DNA from 3 places in the Cupriavidus sp. GW823-FHT07B10 genome. Region 1 is predicted to be linked to each of the others. Evidence: predicted binding sites of a transcription regulator. Region 1 holds the regulator's gene; each other region holds the start of a gene.
The links. Region 1 encodes HrcA, which represses chaperone genes, less so after heat shock. Its sites were predicted from a motif close to TTAGCACTCNNNNNNNNNGAGTGCTAA; they were not measured.
Positions count from the first base shown of each region.

Region 2: the regulator HrcA is predicted to act here: its motif matches at 2,141-2,167, upstream of rpoH (RNA polymerase sigma factor RpoH).
Region 3: the regulator HrcA is predicted to act here: its motif matches at 1,905-1,931, upstream of groES (co-chaperone GroES).

Region 1 is NZ_JBXAGS010000006.1:301,822-306,315, forward strand. It holds gene grpE (nucleotide exchange factor GrpE) at 1-454, opposite strand, end outside; gene AC1Q6V_RS15945 (hypothetical protein) at 730-903, shown strand; gene AC1Q6V_RS15950 (RNA-binding S4 domain-containing protein) at 972-1,367, opposite strand; gene hemH (ferrochelatase) at 1,364-2,479, opposite strand; gene hrcA (heat-inducible transcriptional repressor HrcA) at 2,586-3,620, opposite strand; gene AC1Q6V_RS15965 (NAD kinase) at 3,723-4,494, shown strand, end outside.
Region 2 is NZ_JBXAGS010000001.1:340,888-345,381, forward strand. It holds gene cyoE (heme o synthase) at 1-281, shown strand, start outside; gene AC1Q6V_RS01720 (SCO family protein) at 410-1,030, shown strand; gene rpoH (RNA polymerase sigma factor RpoH) at 1,137-2,063, opposite strand; gene AC1Q6V_RS01730 (pirin family protein) at 2,404-3,279, shown strand; gene ybiB (DNA-binding protein YbiB) at 3,299-4,291, opposite strand; gene AC1Q6V_RS01740 (ABC transporter ATP-binding protein) at 4,401-4,494, opposite strand, start outside.
Region 3 is NZ_JBXAGS010000001.1:734,664-739,157, reverse strand. It holds gene groL (chaperonin GroEL) at 1-1,473, opposite strand, end outside; gene groES (co-chaperone GroES) at 1,520-1,810, opposite strand; gene AC1Q6V_RS03510 (hypothetical protein) at 2,209-2,628, shown strand; gene AC1Q6V_RS03505 (MltF family protein) at 2,808-4,346, shown strand; gene AC1Q6V_RS03500 (hypothetical protein) at 4,366-4,494, opposite strand, start outside.

The sequences.
Region 1 (4,494 bases):
GCACCATCGAGATGGCCTGGTGGCGGTGCGGGTCAAATTTTTCGCCCACCGGGTTGAGTTCAACGATCTTGCCGCGCTCAAAGGCGGCGGCCAGCTGGCGCGCGGTCAGCTCGACGCCTTCGCGCAGCTTGGCGATATCGCCCGAGCCGTCGGCCAGCGCGGCCTGCAGGCTGTCCATCACCGGCAGCAGGTTGTCGGCGAAGTTCTCGATGGCGAACTTGTGCGCCTTGGCGACATCTTCCTGCGCCCGGCGGCGGATGTTCTCGCCCTCGGCAACGGCGCGCATATACAGGTCGTAATGCTCGCGCGCCTTGGCTTCCAGGGCGGCCAGCTGGGCCGCCACGTCGTCCACGGCAGCGGTTTCCGGCGCGCCGGCCTCCTGGCTGGCGTTGGCCGCCTCATCGCCAGCGGGCGTAGGCGTCTGGGTGGTTGGCGTCTGCTTCTGTTCTTCCATGTCGATCCGTATCAATGCATTGTCGCGGCCCGCCATGGGCCTGGCCGCGGGTGGTAAATCGGCGCGTGTTCCGTGCAGGTGGTGGCAAGGCGCAGGTTTTCAAGAGTGGCGCTGGCGTGACGCGGAAACACACGGTTACAAAGGCCAGGCATATGCAATCGACGCCTTATTGCTTTGCTGCATCGCAATCACTAAGATTCCCAGTAATAAAAATGACAAAAATGCCGGGGGTTGTGGAGATGGTTCATCTTTGTGCCTCTTCCGGAAGGTTGGCCATGCATAAGCTGCCAGTCGTGACACTCTGCCTTGTGGCCGCATTGGCGGTCATGACCGTCTTTATCTGCCTTTCCGGCGCATTCACCCCGCGCGATACGGAGTATGGCAGCGGCAAGGCGGTGTTCAAGCACTACATCGTCCCTATCGTCAGCCAGGAAGTCACGCAGGAATAAGCGCCACCTGACCCTGGTCCAAGCGCGCGGCGGCAGCGGGGGCTTCCCGGTGCCGCCGCATTGTCATTTCAGCTCTTCAGGTGGTCGATGCGGCGCCGGTCCCGCTTGGTCGGGCGCCCCTGGATCTGCGCGGACGGCTCCGGCTGCAGGCGCCGGCGCTCGGCGTCGGCCAGCCGGCGCGACTGGCTTTCGGCACTTTCCTCGTACAGCGTCTGCGCCACCGGCGCCGGCCCGCGCGCCGGGGCAATGCCTTTCACCACCAGTTCCCAGCGCTGCTGGTGCGCTTCCAGCACCACCATGTCGCCGGGCTTCACCTCGCGCGAGTTCTTGCATGGCTGGCCGTTGACGGTCACCTTGCTGCGCTCCACCGCTTCGGCCGCGAGCGAGCGCGTCTTGAAGAAGCGCGCGCACCACAGCCATTTGTCGATGCGCTGGCGCGCATCCGGCTCAAAGTCGACATTCATGCCGCCGCTCCCCGGGTCTGGGCGCGCGTGCGCCGTGCTTCCAGTTCATGCGGATGCGGCGTGGCCAGCGGCCAGCCTTGCAGGTGCTGCAGCGCGATCTCGGCCATGGCCGCGACCCACGGATCGGCGTCATTCAGGCACGGGATGAAGTGGAAATCCTTGCCGCCCGCGACCTTGAACTCGGTCTGCCCTTCCATGGCGATTTCCTCCAGGGTCTCGATGCAGTCGGCCGGAAAGCCGGGACAGAAGACATCGACCCGGCCCGCGCCGACCTTGCCCAGCTCGGCCAGCGTCGGCGCGGTGTACGGCTGCAGCCATTCCGCCTTGCCGAAACGAGACTGGAACGTCACCTGGTACTGGCCCGGCTGCAGGCCCAGCGCCTCGCCCAGCAGCCGGCCGGTCTTCAGGCATTCGCAGTGATAGGGGTCGCCCAGCTCCAGCGTGCGCCGCGGCACACCGTGGAACGACAGGATCAGCTTGTCGCCGCGGGCAAAGTCCGGCATGCCGTGGCGCGCCCAGTAGGCGCCGACCTGCTGGTGCAGCGCCGAGATATAGGCCGGATGGTCATGGAAATGCTTGACCAGCCGCAGCTCGGGCTGGTTGCGCCACTGGCCCAGCACCCGGAACACCTCGTCGAAGGCCGTGGCCGTGGTGGTGCCGGAGTATTGCGGATACATCGGCAGCACCAGCACCTGCTCGCAGCCCTGCCGGCGCAGCGCCTCCAGCACCGAGGCGATCGACGGGTTGCCGTAGCGCATTGCGCACGCGACCGTCACCTCATGGCCGTGCTGGTTCATCAGCCGCTGCAGCGCATGGGCCTGGCGCTCGCTGTAGACCAGCAGCGGCGAGCCCGTCATATGGGCCTCGCGCAGCCAGATCGATTCGTATTTCAGCGCCGAGGCGCGCGAACGCAGCGGCAGGATCACCCCATGCAGCAGCGGCAGCCAGGCCGCGCGCGGGATCTCGACCACGCGCGGGTCGGACAGGAACTCCTTCAGGTAGCGCCCCACCGCCTTGGGCGTGGGAGCGTCCGGGGTGCCCAGATTGACCAGCAGGATCGCCGTGCGCGGCGCGTGGCCGTGCTGGTAGGCCGGTTCGGGAGAAAACGTCATGTCGCTTCCGGGTTGACACGGTGCCGGGATGGCGCCGGTGCGGCGCACCGGCGATTGCCGCGCTCGGCAGGAATGGGGCCGCTTGTCAGACCAGCCAGTCTTTGCACTAGTTCTGGCTCAGGGCGCTGGACAGCAGGCGCGCGGTGATGTCGACGATGGGGATCACGCGCTCATACGCCATGCGCGTGGGGCCGATCACGCCGAGCGTGCCGACGATCTGGCCGTCGACCTCGTACGGGGCGGTGATGACCGCCATGTCTTCGATCGGCACCAGCCGGCTTTCGCCGCCGATAAAGATCTGCACACCCTGCGCATGGCTGGACACGTCCAGCAGCTGCAGCAGGCTGGTCTTGTGCTCGAACACGTCGAACAGGCGCCGCAGCTTGTCCATGCTGGAGGCCAGGTCTTCCACTTCCAGCAGCTTGCGCTCGCCACTGATGAAGACGTGGTCGTCGTCCTCGTCCTCGGCGACGCTGCCGGCCTCGACCGCGGCCTGCATCAGCTGCGACATGTCGCGGCGCAGGTCCTGCAGTTCCACCCGCAGGTGGCCGCGCACCGCGTCGAAGCTCATGCCGGCATAGTGCGAGTTGAAGAAGTTGGCCGCCTCGATCAGCTGGGCCGGCGTGTACGACAGCTCGGTCTGGATGATGCGGTTCTGCACGTCGCCCTCGGGGCTGACGATGATCAGCAGGATGCGCTTGTCCGACAGCCGCATGAATTCGATCTGCCGGAACGCCTGCGCGCGGCGCGGCGTCATCACCACGCCGGCGAAGTGCGACAGGTTGGACAGCGTGCGCGCCGCCGCCGTGATCATGCGCTGCGGCCCCAGCTGCTGGCCGCCGAGCTGGTCCTGGATCTGGCCGGTCAGCTCGGCCAGGTCGGCGTTGCGCTCCAGCGGCTTGGCCGTCAGCATCGAATCGACGAACAGCCGGTAGCCGCGCGGGGTCGGGATACGGCCGGCCGAGGTGTGCGGACTGGCAATAAAGCCCATTTCCTCCAGATCGGACATCACATTGCGAATCGTCGCAGGCGACAGGTCCAGCCCCGAGTATTTCGACAAGGTGCGGGAACCGACCGGCTGCCCTTCGGCAATATAGCGCTCGATCAGGGTCTTGAGCAGCGTTTTGGAGCGTTCATCCATGATGCCCCGATTTTACGCAAGTTTTGGACCTTCTGGCGGCCGGCCTGGCCCGCCCGCTGGCGCCTGCTGACAAGCGTCATGGCGGTATGGTCTAATCCACGCATGTCCGCCCCCCCGAAAGCCAGCGCCGTGCGCACTTCGTTCAAGACCGTCGCCCTGGTGGGCCGGTACTCCACTGCCGGCATCGAAGGGCCGCTGGAGGAGATCGCCTCTTATATCCTGCGCAACGGGCAGGACGTGGTGTTCGAGCGCGAAACCTCGCTCGCCACCGGGCTGACCGCCTACCCTGCCCTGTCCGCCGAGGAGATCGGCCGGCAGGCCGACGTGGCCGTGGTGCTGGGCGGCGACGGCACGCTGCTGGGCATCGCCCGCCAGCTCGCCGGCTATGACGTGCCATTGATCGGCGTCAACCACGGGCGGCTGGGCTTCATGACCGACATCGCGCTGGAAGACGCGCACACCGTGCTGCCCGACATGCTCGACGGCCGCTATGAGGCCGAGACCCGCCTGCTGCTGGAATCGCGCGTGGTGCGCGACGACATGAACATCTTCTCCGCGCTGGCCCTGAACGACGTGGTGGTGAACCGCTCGGGCATCTCCGGCATGGTCGAGCTGGCGGTGTCGGTGGACGGCCACTTCATGTACAACCAGCGCTCGGACGGCCTGATCGTGTCGACCACCACCGGGTCCACCGCCTACGCGCTGTCCGCCGGCGGCCCGATCCTGCATCCGACGCTGTCGGGCGTGGTGCTGGTGCCGATTGCCCCGCACGCGCTGTCCAACCGCCCGATCGTGCTGCCGCACGACGCCGAGGTCACCATCGAGGTGGCCAGCGCGCGCGACGCCAGCGTCAACTTCGACATGCAGTCGCTGA
Region 2 (4,494 bases), on a different contig from region 1:
TCACGCACGGCGAGCGCTACACGCTGCTGCATATCCTGCTGTACACGCTGATCATGATCGCCGCGACGCTGCTGCCCTTTGTCTACGGCATGAGCGGCTATATCTACCTGGCGGCCGCGCTGGCGCTGGGCGCGGGTTTCCTGGCCTACGCCTGGAAGATGTACCGTAACTATTCGGACGAGCTGGCGCAGCGCACCTTCCGCTTCTCGATCCTGTACCTGTCGCTGCTGTTCGCCGCGCTGCTGGTCGACCACTACTTCAAGTTCGTGCCGCAGGTCTGACCTGTGGCCGACCGGCTGCGGCATCTTGTCGCGGCCGGCGCAGCGTGGCGGCACGATCGGCGATACTGCGTGATGTCGCCGCCCTCCGGTGCCGCTGTTTCCTCCCACCCCTGACCGGTTTCCGCCGCATGCCCCGCCTAAGCCCCGCCTCCGGCCTGTTCGCCGCCTTCCGCCGCTTTTCCCTGCTGGCCGCGCTTGCGCTGGCCGTGGCTGCCTGCGGGCAGCAGAAGGCCTCGTTCCGCAATGTCGACATCACCGGCGCGGCGGACTTCGGCAAGGACTTCTCGCTGACCGACCATCACGGCAAGGTGCGCACCATCGCCGACTTCAAGGGCAAGGCGGTGGTGATGTTCTTCGGCTACACCCACTGCCCGGACGTGTGCCCGACGACGATGGCCGAACTGAAGGCGGTGATGGAGAAACTGGGCCCGGATGCCGACCGCGTGCAGGTGCTGTTCGTCACGGTCGACCCGGAACGCGACACGCAGGCGCTGCTGGCGCAGTACGTGCCGGCCTTCGATGCGCGCTTCCTGGGGCTGCGCCCGGCCGACGAAGCCGCACTGCAGAAGTTGACCAAGGACTTCAAGGTGTTCTACGCCAAGGTGCCGGGCAGCTCCCCGAACAACTACACGGTGGACCACTCCGCGGGCAGCTATGTGTTCGACCCGGACGGCAAGCTGCGGCTGTTCATCCGCCACGGCCAGGGTCCGGATCCGATCGCGCACGACCTGAAACAGCTGCTGTCGTGACGTGAAAGGGTGGGAAGGGGTGCGGCATAAGGTCGCACTCACCCTCTCGCGGGCAACAAAAAGGCCGGTCCAGTGGACCGGCCTTTTGCATGGCTGGGGGTGCGGATCAGGCGAACGCCTGCAGCGCCCCCTTCATCTTCTTCATGGCCGCGGCCTCGATCTGGCGGATGCGCTCGGCCGAGACGCCGAACTCGTCAGCCAGCTCATGCAGCGTGGAGCCGCCCGAGCCATCGTCTTCGACGTGCAGCCAGCGTGCCTCGATGATGCGGCGGCTGCGTTCGTCCAGCTTGCCCAGCGCTTCTTCCAGGCCCTCGACCTGCATGCGGTCGTGGCGCTTGGCTTCCAGCACGCGGGTGGGCTCGTTGTGGTTGTCCGCCAGGTAGGCGATGGGGGCGAATTCCTCTTCGCCGTCGTCGATCTGGCCTTCCAGCGCCAAGTCGCCGCCCGACAGGCGGGTTTCCATCTCCATCACTTCTTCGGGCTTGACGTTCAGCTCGCGCGCCACGGCCTCGACCTGCTCCGGCGTGAACGTGTGCGCGCCCTGCTTGTGGCTGCGCAGGTTGAAGAACAGCTTGCGCTGGGCCTTGGTGGTGGCCACCTTGACCATGCGCCAGTTCTTCAGCACGTATTCGTGGATCTCGGCCTTGATCCAGTGCATCGCGTACGACACCAGGCGCACGCCCTGGTCGGGGTCGAAGCGCTTGACCGCCTTCATCAGGCCGATATTGCCTTCCTGGATCAGGTCGGCGTGGGGCAGGCCGTAGCCCAGGTACTGGCGGGCGATCGACACCACCAGGCGCAGGTGGGACATCACCATCTGGCGGGCAGCGTCAACGGAATCGTGGTCGCGGAGCTCGCGCGCCAGGCGCTGCTCTTCCTCCGCGGTCAACAGCGGAATCCGGTGGACAGCCTGGATATAGCTGTCGAGGTTGCCAACGGTGGCCGGGAAGGTCAGCGCGAAGCTGCCCGTGCTCCGGGGTGCCGTCGGCAGACGGTTATTCAGGGTTTGGTCGGCAGACAAGACTGCGTTCACTCAATGGCTCCTTTCGCATCCGGCGGTTCGGTTGCCGGGGTGCCGCGCCTGTTGGGGCGGTGGCACTGCAACACATATTAGCACTCAGGCCGGGTGAGTGCTAATTGGAGCCCCGATGGTCGTGATAGTTCCTCTCGATTGCTCTTGCTGCTGGCATAGCTACCTATCAATTCGAGCGGCGGGAACGATACCCACGGTTCGGCGCACTGGATGTTAGAGCGGTGCCGGGCACGGGGGTTCTGCCCGCTGCTGCAATGATTTGTTGCAGCAGCGGCTACACTCGACCAAGCTGCGGCGCGCTGGCATCCTTGCAAGCCTCTCTCATTCCACCGGAGGAGTTATGTCTGCTATCGAACACTTGCTCAAGCCGCATGTGCGCGACCTGGGCGATTTTACCGTGCGCCGGCTGTTGCCCGCCGCCGCCACCCAGACCGTTGGTCCGTTTATCTTCTTCGACCATATGGGGCCGGTGCAACTGCCGCCGGGCGGCGGAGCCGACGTGCGCCCGCATCCACATATCGGACTGGCCACGGTCACTTATCTGTTCGAGGGCGAGATCATCCACCGAGACAGCCTGGGCAGCGACCAGGCGATCCGCCCGGGCGATGTCAACTGGATGACCGCCGGGCACGGCATCGTGCACTCGGAGCGCTCGCCCGAGCATGTGCGCCCCGCCGGGGCCCGCCTGCACGGCATCCAGACCTGGGTGGCACTGCCGCAGGAGCATGAGGGTGCCGAGCCGTCATTTTTCCACCATCCCGCCGCCACGCTGCCACGGATCGAGCGGCCGGGTGTGCGCATGGTGGTGATTGCGGGCGATGCCTTTGGCCAGGTCTCTCCGGTCAAGGTCTTCAGCCGCACCCTGTACGTGGCGATCGAGCTGGATGCGGGCGCGAGCGTGGAGATCCCGGCCGATCATGCCGAGCGGGGCATCTATCCGGTGGACGGGGCGGTGGCGCTCGACGGCGAGCCGCTGCCGGCCGAGCATATGGTGGTGCTCACGCCGGGCCAGCCCGCAACGCTGACGGCCACGACGCCGTCGCGCGTAATGCTGCTGGGCGGCGACCCGACCGACGGGCACCGCTTCATCTACTGGAATTTCGTTGCCAGCAGCAAGGTGGCGATCGAGGCCGCCGCCCAGCGCTGGGAGGACGATCAGTTCCCGCACGTGCCGGGCGAGACCGAGCGCATCCCGCTGCCCCCGCGCAAGCCCTGACAGCGGTCCCGGGGCTGGCTCAGACCGGGCTGGCCCAGGTCACGCGAGTGCCTTGCCGCAGGCATTCGCGGATGGCCTCGACCTGGATCGCGATCGGTGCCGGCACCGGCGCCGCGCCGTCCAGCACGCGCCGGATCCAGGCCACGGTCTGGCCGGCGTCGCTGCCGGGCGGCAGTTCAGGCACTTCGGCCAGCGAACCAACAGCCGGATCGACCAGCGTCTGCTGGTGCCCCTCGTGCAGCCAGTCGATGCGGCTGGTGCGGCGCGCATCGGCCACCACTTCGCCCTCGGTGCCGCGTGCCAGCAGCACGTTGGCGGGTTCATGCGAGAAGTAGTCGGTCAGCGTCTCGCGGTATTCGGGGTGGGTGTAGCTGTACAGGCGCAACCCTTCCGCGGGCGAATGCTCGCCCACCGGCTGCAGCATCTTGGCCACCGTATGCGCCGAATTGCGCAGGCCGATCACGGTGCGCCGCTCCAGCAGCTGCGACAGCCCGGGCGACAGCACATCCACCGGCAGCACCGCCAGCGGCCCGAGGTCGCTGCTCTCGCGCAGCCGTGCCGAGGCGTCGCCGGTAGTCGCGCACAAGGGCACGCCCAGCGCCTCGAACAGCGCCATGCTGGTCACGCGGCCATTGAACAGGCGCGTGCCGTGCACCAGCACGGGGACATCTTCGCGCGCCAGCAGCAGCGCCAGCAGCGGCACCAGGTTGGGTTGCTTGCGCGCACCGTTGTAGCTGGGGATCACCACCACCTGCCGGTCAGGCGGCGCCGGCAGCGGCTGGCAGTGCGCATGGGCGGCTTCCAGCATGCCGGCCAGCTCGTGCGGGGCCTCGCCCTTGATGCGGTAGGCCATCAGGATGGCGCCGAGCTCCAGGTCCGAGACGCGCCCGGCCAGCATGGCGTCGAACAGGGCCTGCGCGTCTTCGCGCGGCAGCGCCCGCGCGCCGTTGACGCCGCGGCCGATCTCCTTGATATAGCGGGCAGCAGGGAAGGACGTGGCTGGCGTGGTCATGGCGGCGTGGGGGTAGTCTGTTCTGGGTTCATGATAGCGGAGCCAGGCCGCCGCGCCCATCGCCGCCTGTGCCACATAGGGCCGCCCACCGGCACGCGGCCGGCGGGCACTACGCGGCTTCCTGCAGCGCCGGGTTGCGCTGCTTGCGGTAGAGGAAGTCCAGCACCGCGGTGCGGCAGGCGTGGTAGGCCTTGTCGTCGGCC
Region 3 (4,494 bases), on a different contig from region 1:
CATTTCCACCAGGTCGCCGTACTCGCCCGAAGCGGCGTTGTAGCCGTAGTTGCCCTTGCCTTCGATAACCTTGGCAACGACCACCGAAGCTTCTTCACCGGCGTTCAGCACGATCTGGCGCAGCGGCTCTTCCATGGCGCGCAGCACGATCTTGATACCGGCGTTCTGGTCGGCGTTTTCGCCGGTCAGTGCCGAGATCGCAGCGCGGGCACGCAGCAGGGCCACACCACCGCCGGGGACGATGCCTTCTTCCACCGCAGCGCGGGTGGCGTGCAGGGCGTCTTCCACGCGGGCCTTCTTTTCCTTCATTTCGACTTCGGTGGCAGCGCCAACCTTGATCACGGCAACACCGCCGGCCAGCTTGGCCACGCGCTCTTGCAGCTTCTCACGGTCGTAGTCCGAGGTCGCTTCTTCGATCTGGGCGCGGATTTGCTTGACGCGGCCTTCGATCGCAGCTGCGTCGCCGGCGCCGTCGATGATGATGGTGTTTTCCTTGCCGATCTCGATGCGCTTGGCCTGGCCCAGGTCGTTCAGGCCAGCCTTTTCCAGCGTCAGGCCGATTTCTTCAGCGATGACGGTGCCGCCGGTCAGGATGGCGATGTCTTCCAGCATGGCCTTGCGGCGGTCGCCGAAGCCCGGGGCCTTGACGGCGGCGGTCTTCAGGATGCCACGGATGTTGTTGACCACCAGGGTCGCCAGGGCTTCGCCCTCGACGTCTTCAGCGACGATCAGCAGCGGGCGGCCGGCCTTGGCCACTTGCTCCAGCACCGGCAGCAGGTCGCGGATGTTGCTGATCTTCTTGTCGAACAGCAGCACGAACGGGTTGTCCAGCTGGACAACCTGCTTTTCCGGGTTGTTGATGAAGTACGGCGACAGATAGCCGCGGTCGAACTGCATGCCTTCCACGACTTCCAGCTCGTCGGCCAGCGACTTGCCGTCTTCAACCGTGATCACGCCTTCCTTGCCGACCTTGTCCATGGCTTCGGCGATGCGCTCACCGATGGAGGTGTCGCTGTTGGCCGAGATCGCGCCAACCTGGGCGATTTCCTTGCTGGTAGTGGTGGGCTTGCTGACCTTCTTCAGCTCTTCCACGGCGGCGGCAACAGCCTTGTCGATGCCGCGCTTCAGGTCCATCGGGTTCATGCCGGCGGCGACGAACTTCATGCCTTCGCGCACGATCGACTGGGCCAGCACGGTTGCGGTGGTGGTACCGTCACCGGCGTTGTCGCTGGTCTTGGAAGCCACTTCCTTGACCATCTGGGCGCCCATGTTCTGCAGCTTGTCCTTCAGCTCGATTTCCTTGGCCACGGACACGCCGTCCTTGGTCACGGTCGGGCCGCCGAAGCTGCGCTCCAGCACCACGTTGCGGCCCTTCGGGCCCAGGGTCACCTTGACTGCGTTGGCGAGGATGTTCACGCCTTCGACCATCTTGGCACGTGCGGCGTCGCCGAACACTACGTCTTTAGCTGCCATTCTTGAATCTCCTGAAATCTGTACGGGGTGGCGGTCAGTTGGTGAATTACTTGTTCACCACGGCCATGATGTCTTCTTCGCGCATGACCAGCAGTTCCTGGCCTTCCACCTTCACGGCCTGGCCGGCGTACTTGCCGAACAGCACGCGGTCACCGACCTTGACGTCGAGGGCGATGTTGTTGCCCTTGTCATCCTTCTTGCCAGGACCGATTGCCAGCACTTCGCCTTGATCGGGCTTCTCGGCAGCGTTGTCGGGAATCACGATACCGGACGCGGTCTTGGTTTCGTTGTCCAGACGCTTCACGATCACGCGGTCGTGCAAAGGACGCAGATTCATACGGACTCCTAGATACAAAGTGAGTTTTTGATCACAAATCGGCCGGCTACCGAGGCGACGGCCGTCAGAAATGTTCAGGTGTCGCAGGAGGCTGTTAGCACTCACCCCTGACGAGTGCTAATTATAGGGACGGGGTAGGGGCATTTCAAGACGCGGGTGTGATGCGGGTTTTCCCGAGGAGCGGTTGATGCCTTGCGCGGCATGGGCTCCCGGCCGGCAACGACCCGCCTGTAGGAATAATCCCGGCACCCATTCGGGCGTGTGCCTGACAGCGCAACGTGGTGCCGCTACCTAGACTGGGCTTGTCGCCGCGCGCCCGTCTTGGCCGGATGTACGGCGTACGCCGCGCCGAGCGCTTCCGTTGCCGGCGCCTCCGACAGCGACTCTGGAGGTATTCCATGGATACGAAACAGCCTGCTCGCCTTACCCGAATCGCCAGCGTGATTGCCGCAGGCCTGGCTGGCCTCAGCTGCGCTGCGGCCATTGCCCAGACAACCGCCACCCCCGCTACCCCGGCCACGCCGGCAACCCCTGCTGCCCAGGGCATGCCCGCGACCCCGGCGATGCCGGCAACCTCTGCCACGCCGGCAGGCGGCCAGGGCGTGCCGCCCGGCATGACCCAGATCGAGCCGCCGAAGGACCCGCTGGTGGAACGCCGCGAGGCGCGCCAGAAGGCCGCCGCCGAGTACAAGGCCAAGAAGAAGGCGGCCAAGGGTGAGTACAAGGAAGAAGTCGGCGCTGCCAAGCAGGAGCGCAAAGTAGAGAACAAGGCAGCCGATGCAACGGCCAAGCAGGAAATGGCCGCACCAAAGCAATAGCGCCAGCCTTTGCGAGACGGGTGGCCGGGATCAGCCGGCCACCTTCTTCGTGCCAGACATACCCCTCCCGTTTGCCCTTCGGCAGCATCCGGACCCTGGCGGCTTGCAAGAGGCAGGATCGCGCCTAGACTCGATACGAGCGAGTCGTGCGCCTTTCTGCCCGGCTTGCCATCTGCGCCATGTCCGCTGCCCACCCACGCCACTGGTTCGCAGGCCTTCTCCTGTCCGGCCTGGTGGGCGCACTCAGCCTGTGCAGCACGTTTGCCGCGCAGCAGAAGCCGGCGCCGGCGTCCGCGCCCGTTGCGGCCCCCGCGGCGAAAGCCGCAACCGGCAAGGCAGATGTCGCCAGGCCGCGCGGCCTCAACCTGGCCAACAAGCCGCGCATGGGCGACTTCGATGTGATGGTCACCAGTCGCGTCATCCGCGTGCTGGTGCCTTACAGCCGCACCCTCTACTTCAGCGACAAAGGCCACGAGCGCGGAATTACCGCAGAACTGGTGCGGGAATTCGAGCGCTACCTGAACAAGACCTACGCCAGTCGACTGGGCAAGCGCCCGCTCACCATCATCATCATCCCCACCACGCGCGACCGGCTGCTGCCCGACCTGGCGGCGGGCCTGGGCGATATCGCCGCCGGCAACCTGACCGAGACCGAGGCCCGGCTGAAGATGGTCGACTTTGCCGCGCCGCGCGACCGCAAGCCAGTGCGCGAGCTGATCGTGACCGGCCCCAAGTCGCCGGCGCTGAAGAGCCTGGACGACCTGGCGGGCAAGACCGTCCACGTGCGCCGCGCGAGCAGCTACTACGACAGCCTGACTGCACTGAACAACCGCCTGCGCCAGTCCGGCAAGGCGCCGATGAAGCTGGTGCTGCTGCCCGATGCCCTTGAAGACGAGGACGTGCTCGAGATGCTGAACGCGGGCCTGCTGGAGATCGTCGTGGTCGACGACTGGAAGGCCGCAATGTGGGCGCAGATCCTGCCTGACATCAAGGTGCGCCAGGACCTGGCGGTGCGTGAAGGCGGCTATGTCGGCTGGGCCTTCCGCAAGGACAGCCCGCAGTTGCGGCAGGTCATTGACGATTTCTATGTCAATTACGTCAAGAAGCAGGGCATGGCGGAATACCTGATCAAGCAATCCATGCGCCGGGTCAAGCAGATCAAGAACAACACCGAGGACGCCGAATACAAGCGCTTCCAGCAGACCGTTGCCTTCTTCGAGAAGTATGGCAAGGACTATGGCTTCGACCCGCTGATGCTGGCGGCACAGGGCTTCCAGGAGTCACAGCTCAACCAGCAGGCGCGCAGCCGCGTGGGCGCCGTCGGCATCATGCAGATCATGCCCGCCACCGGCAAGGAACTGAACGTGGGCAATATCCAGATGGTCGAGTCCAACATCCACGCCGGCGCCAAGTACATGGACCGGCTGATGACGAAGTACTTCCCCGACGCGCATTTCTCGGAATCCAACCGGCCACTGTTCGCCTTTGCCAGTTACAACGCCGGGCCCGGCAATATCGCCAAGATGCGCAAGGAGGCTGCGGCGCGCGGGCTGGATCCCGACAAGTGGTTCAACAATGTCGAGATCGTGGTGGCGGAGAAGATCGGCATCGAAACCACCACCTATGTGCGCAATATCTACAAGTACTACGCGGCCTACCGGCTCACGCAGGACCGGGAGGCCGCGCGTGAGCGGGCACTGAAGGAAGTCCGGAAGTAGCCCGGCCACGCCGCAAGGATCAGTCGGCCAGTCCGCTGGCGTCGATATAGCCCAGTGCCTCGGTCACGGCGCGGCGCGCCTTGAGCACGTAGCAAACGCGGCGCTCCTGGATCGACAGCGCCAGCACATCGGCCTGCACCAGTTCCAG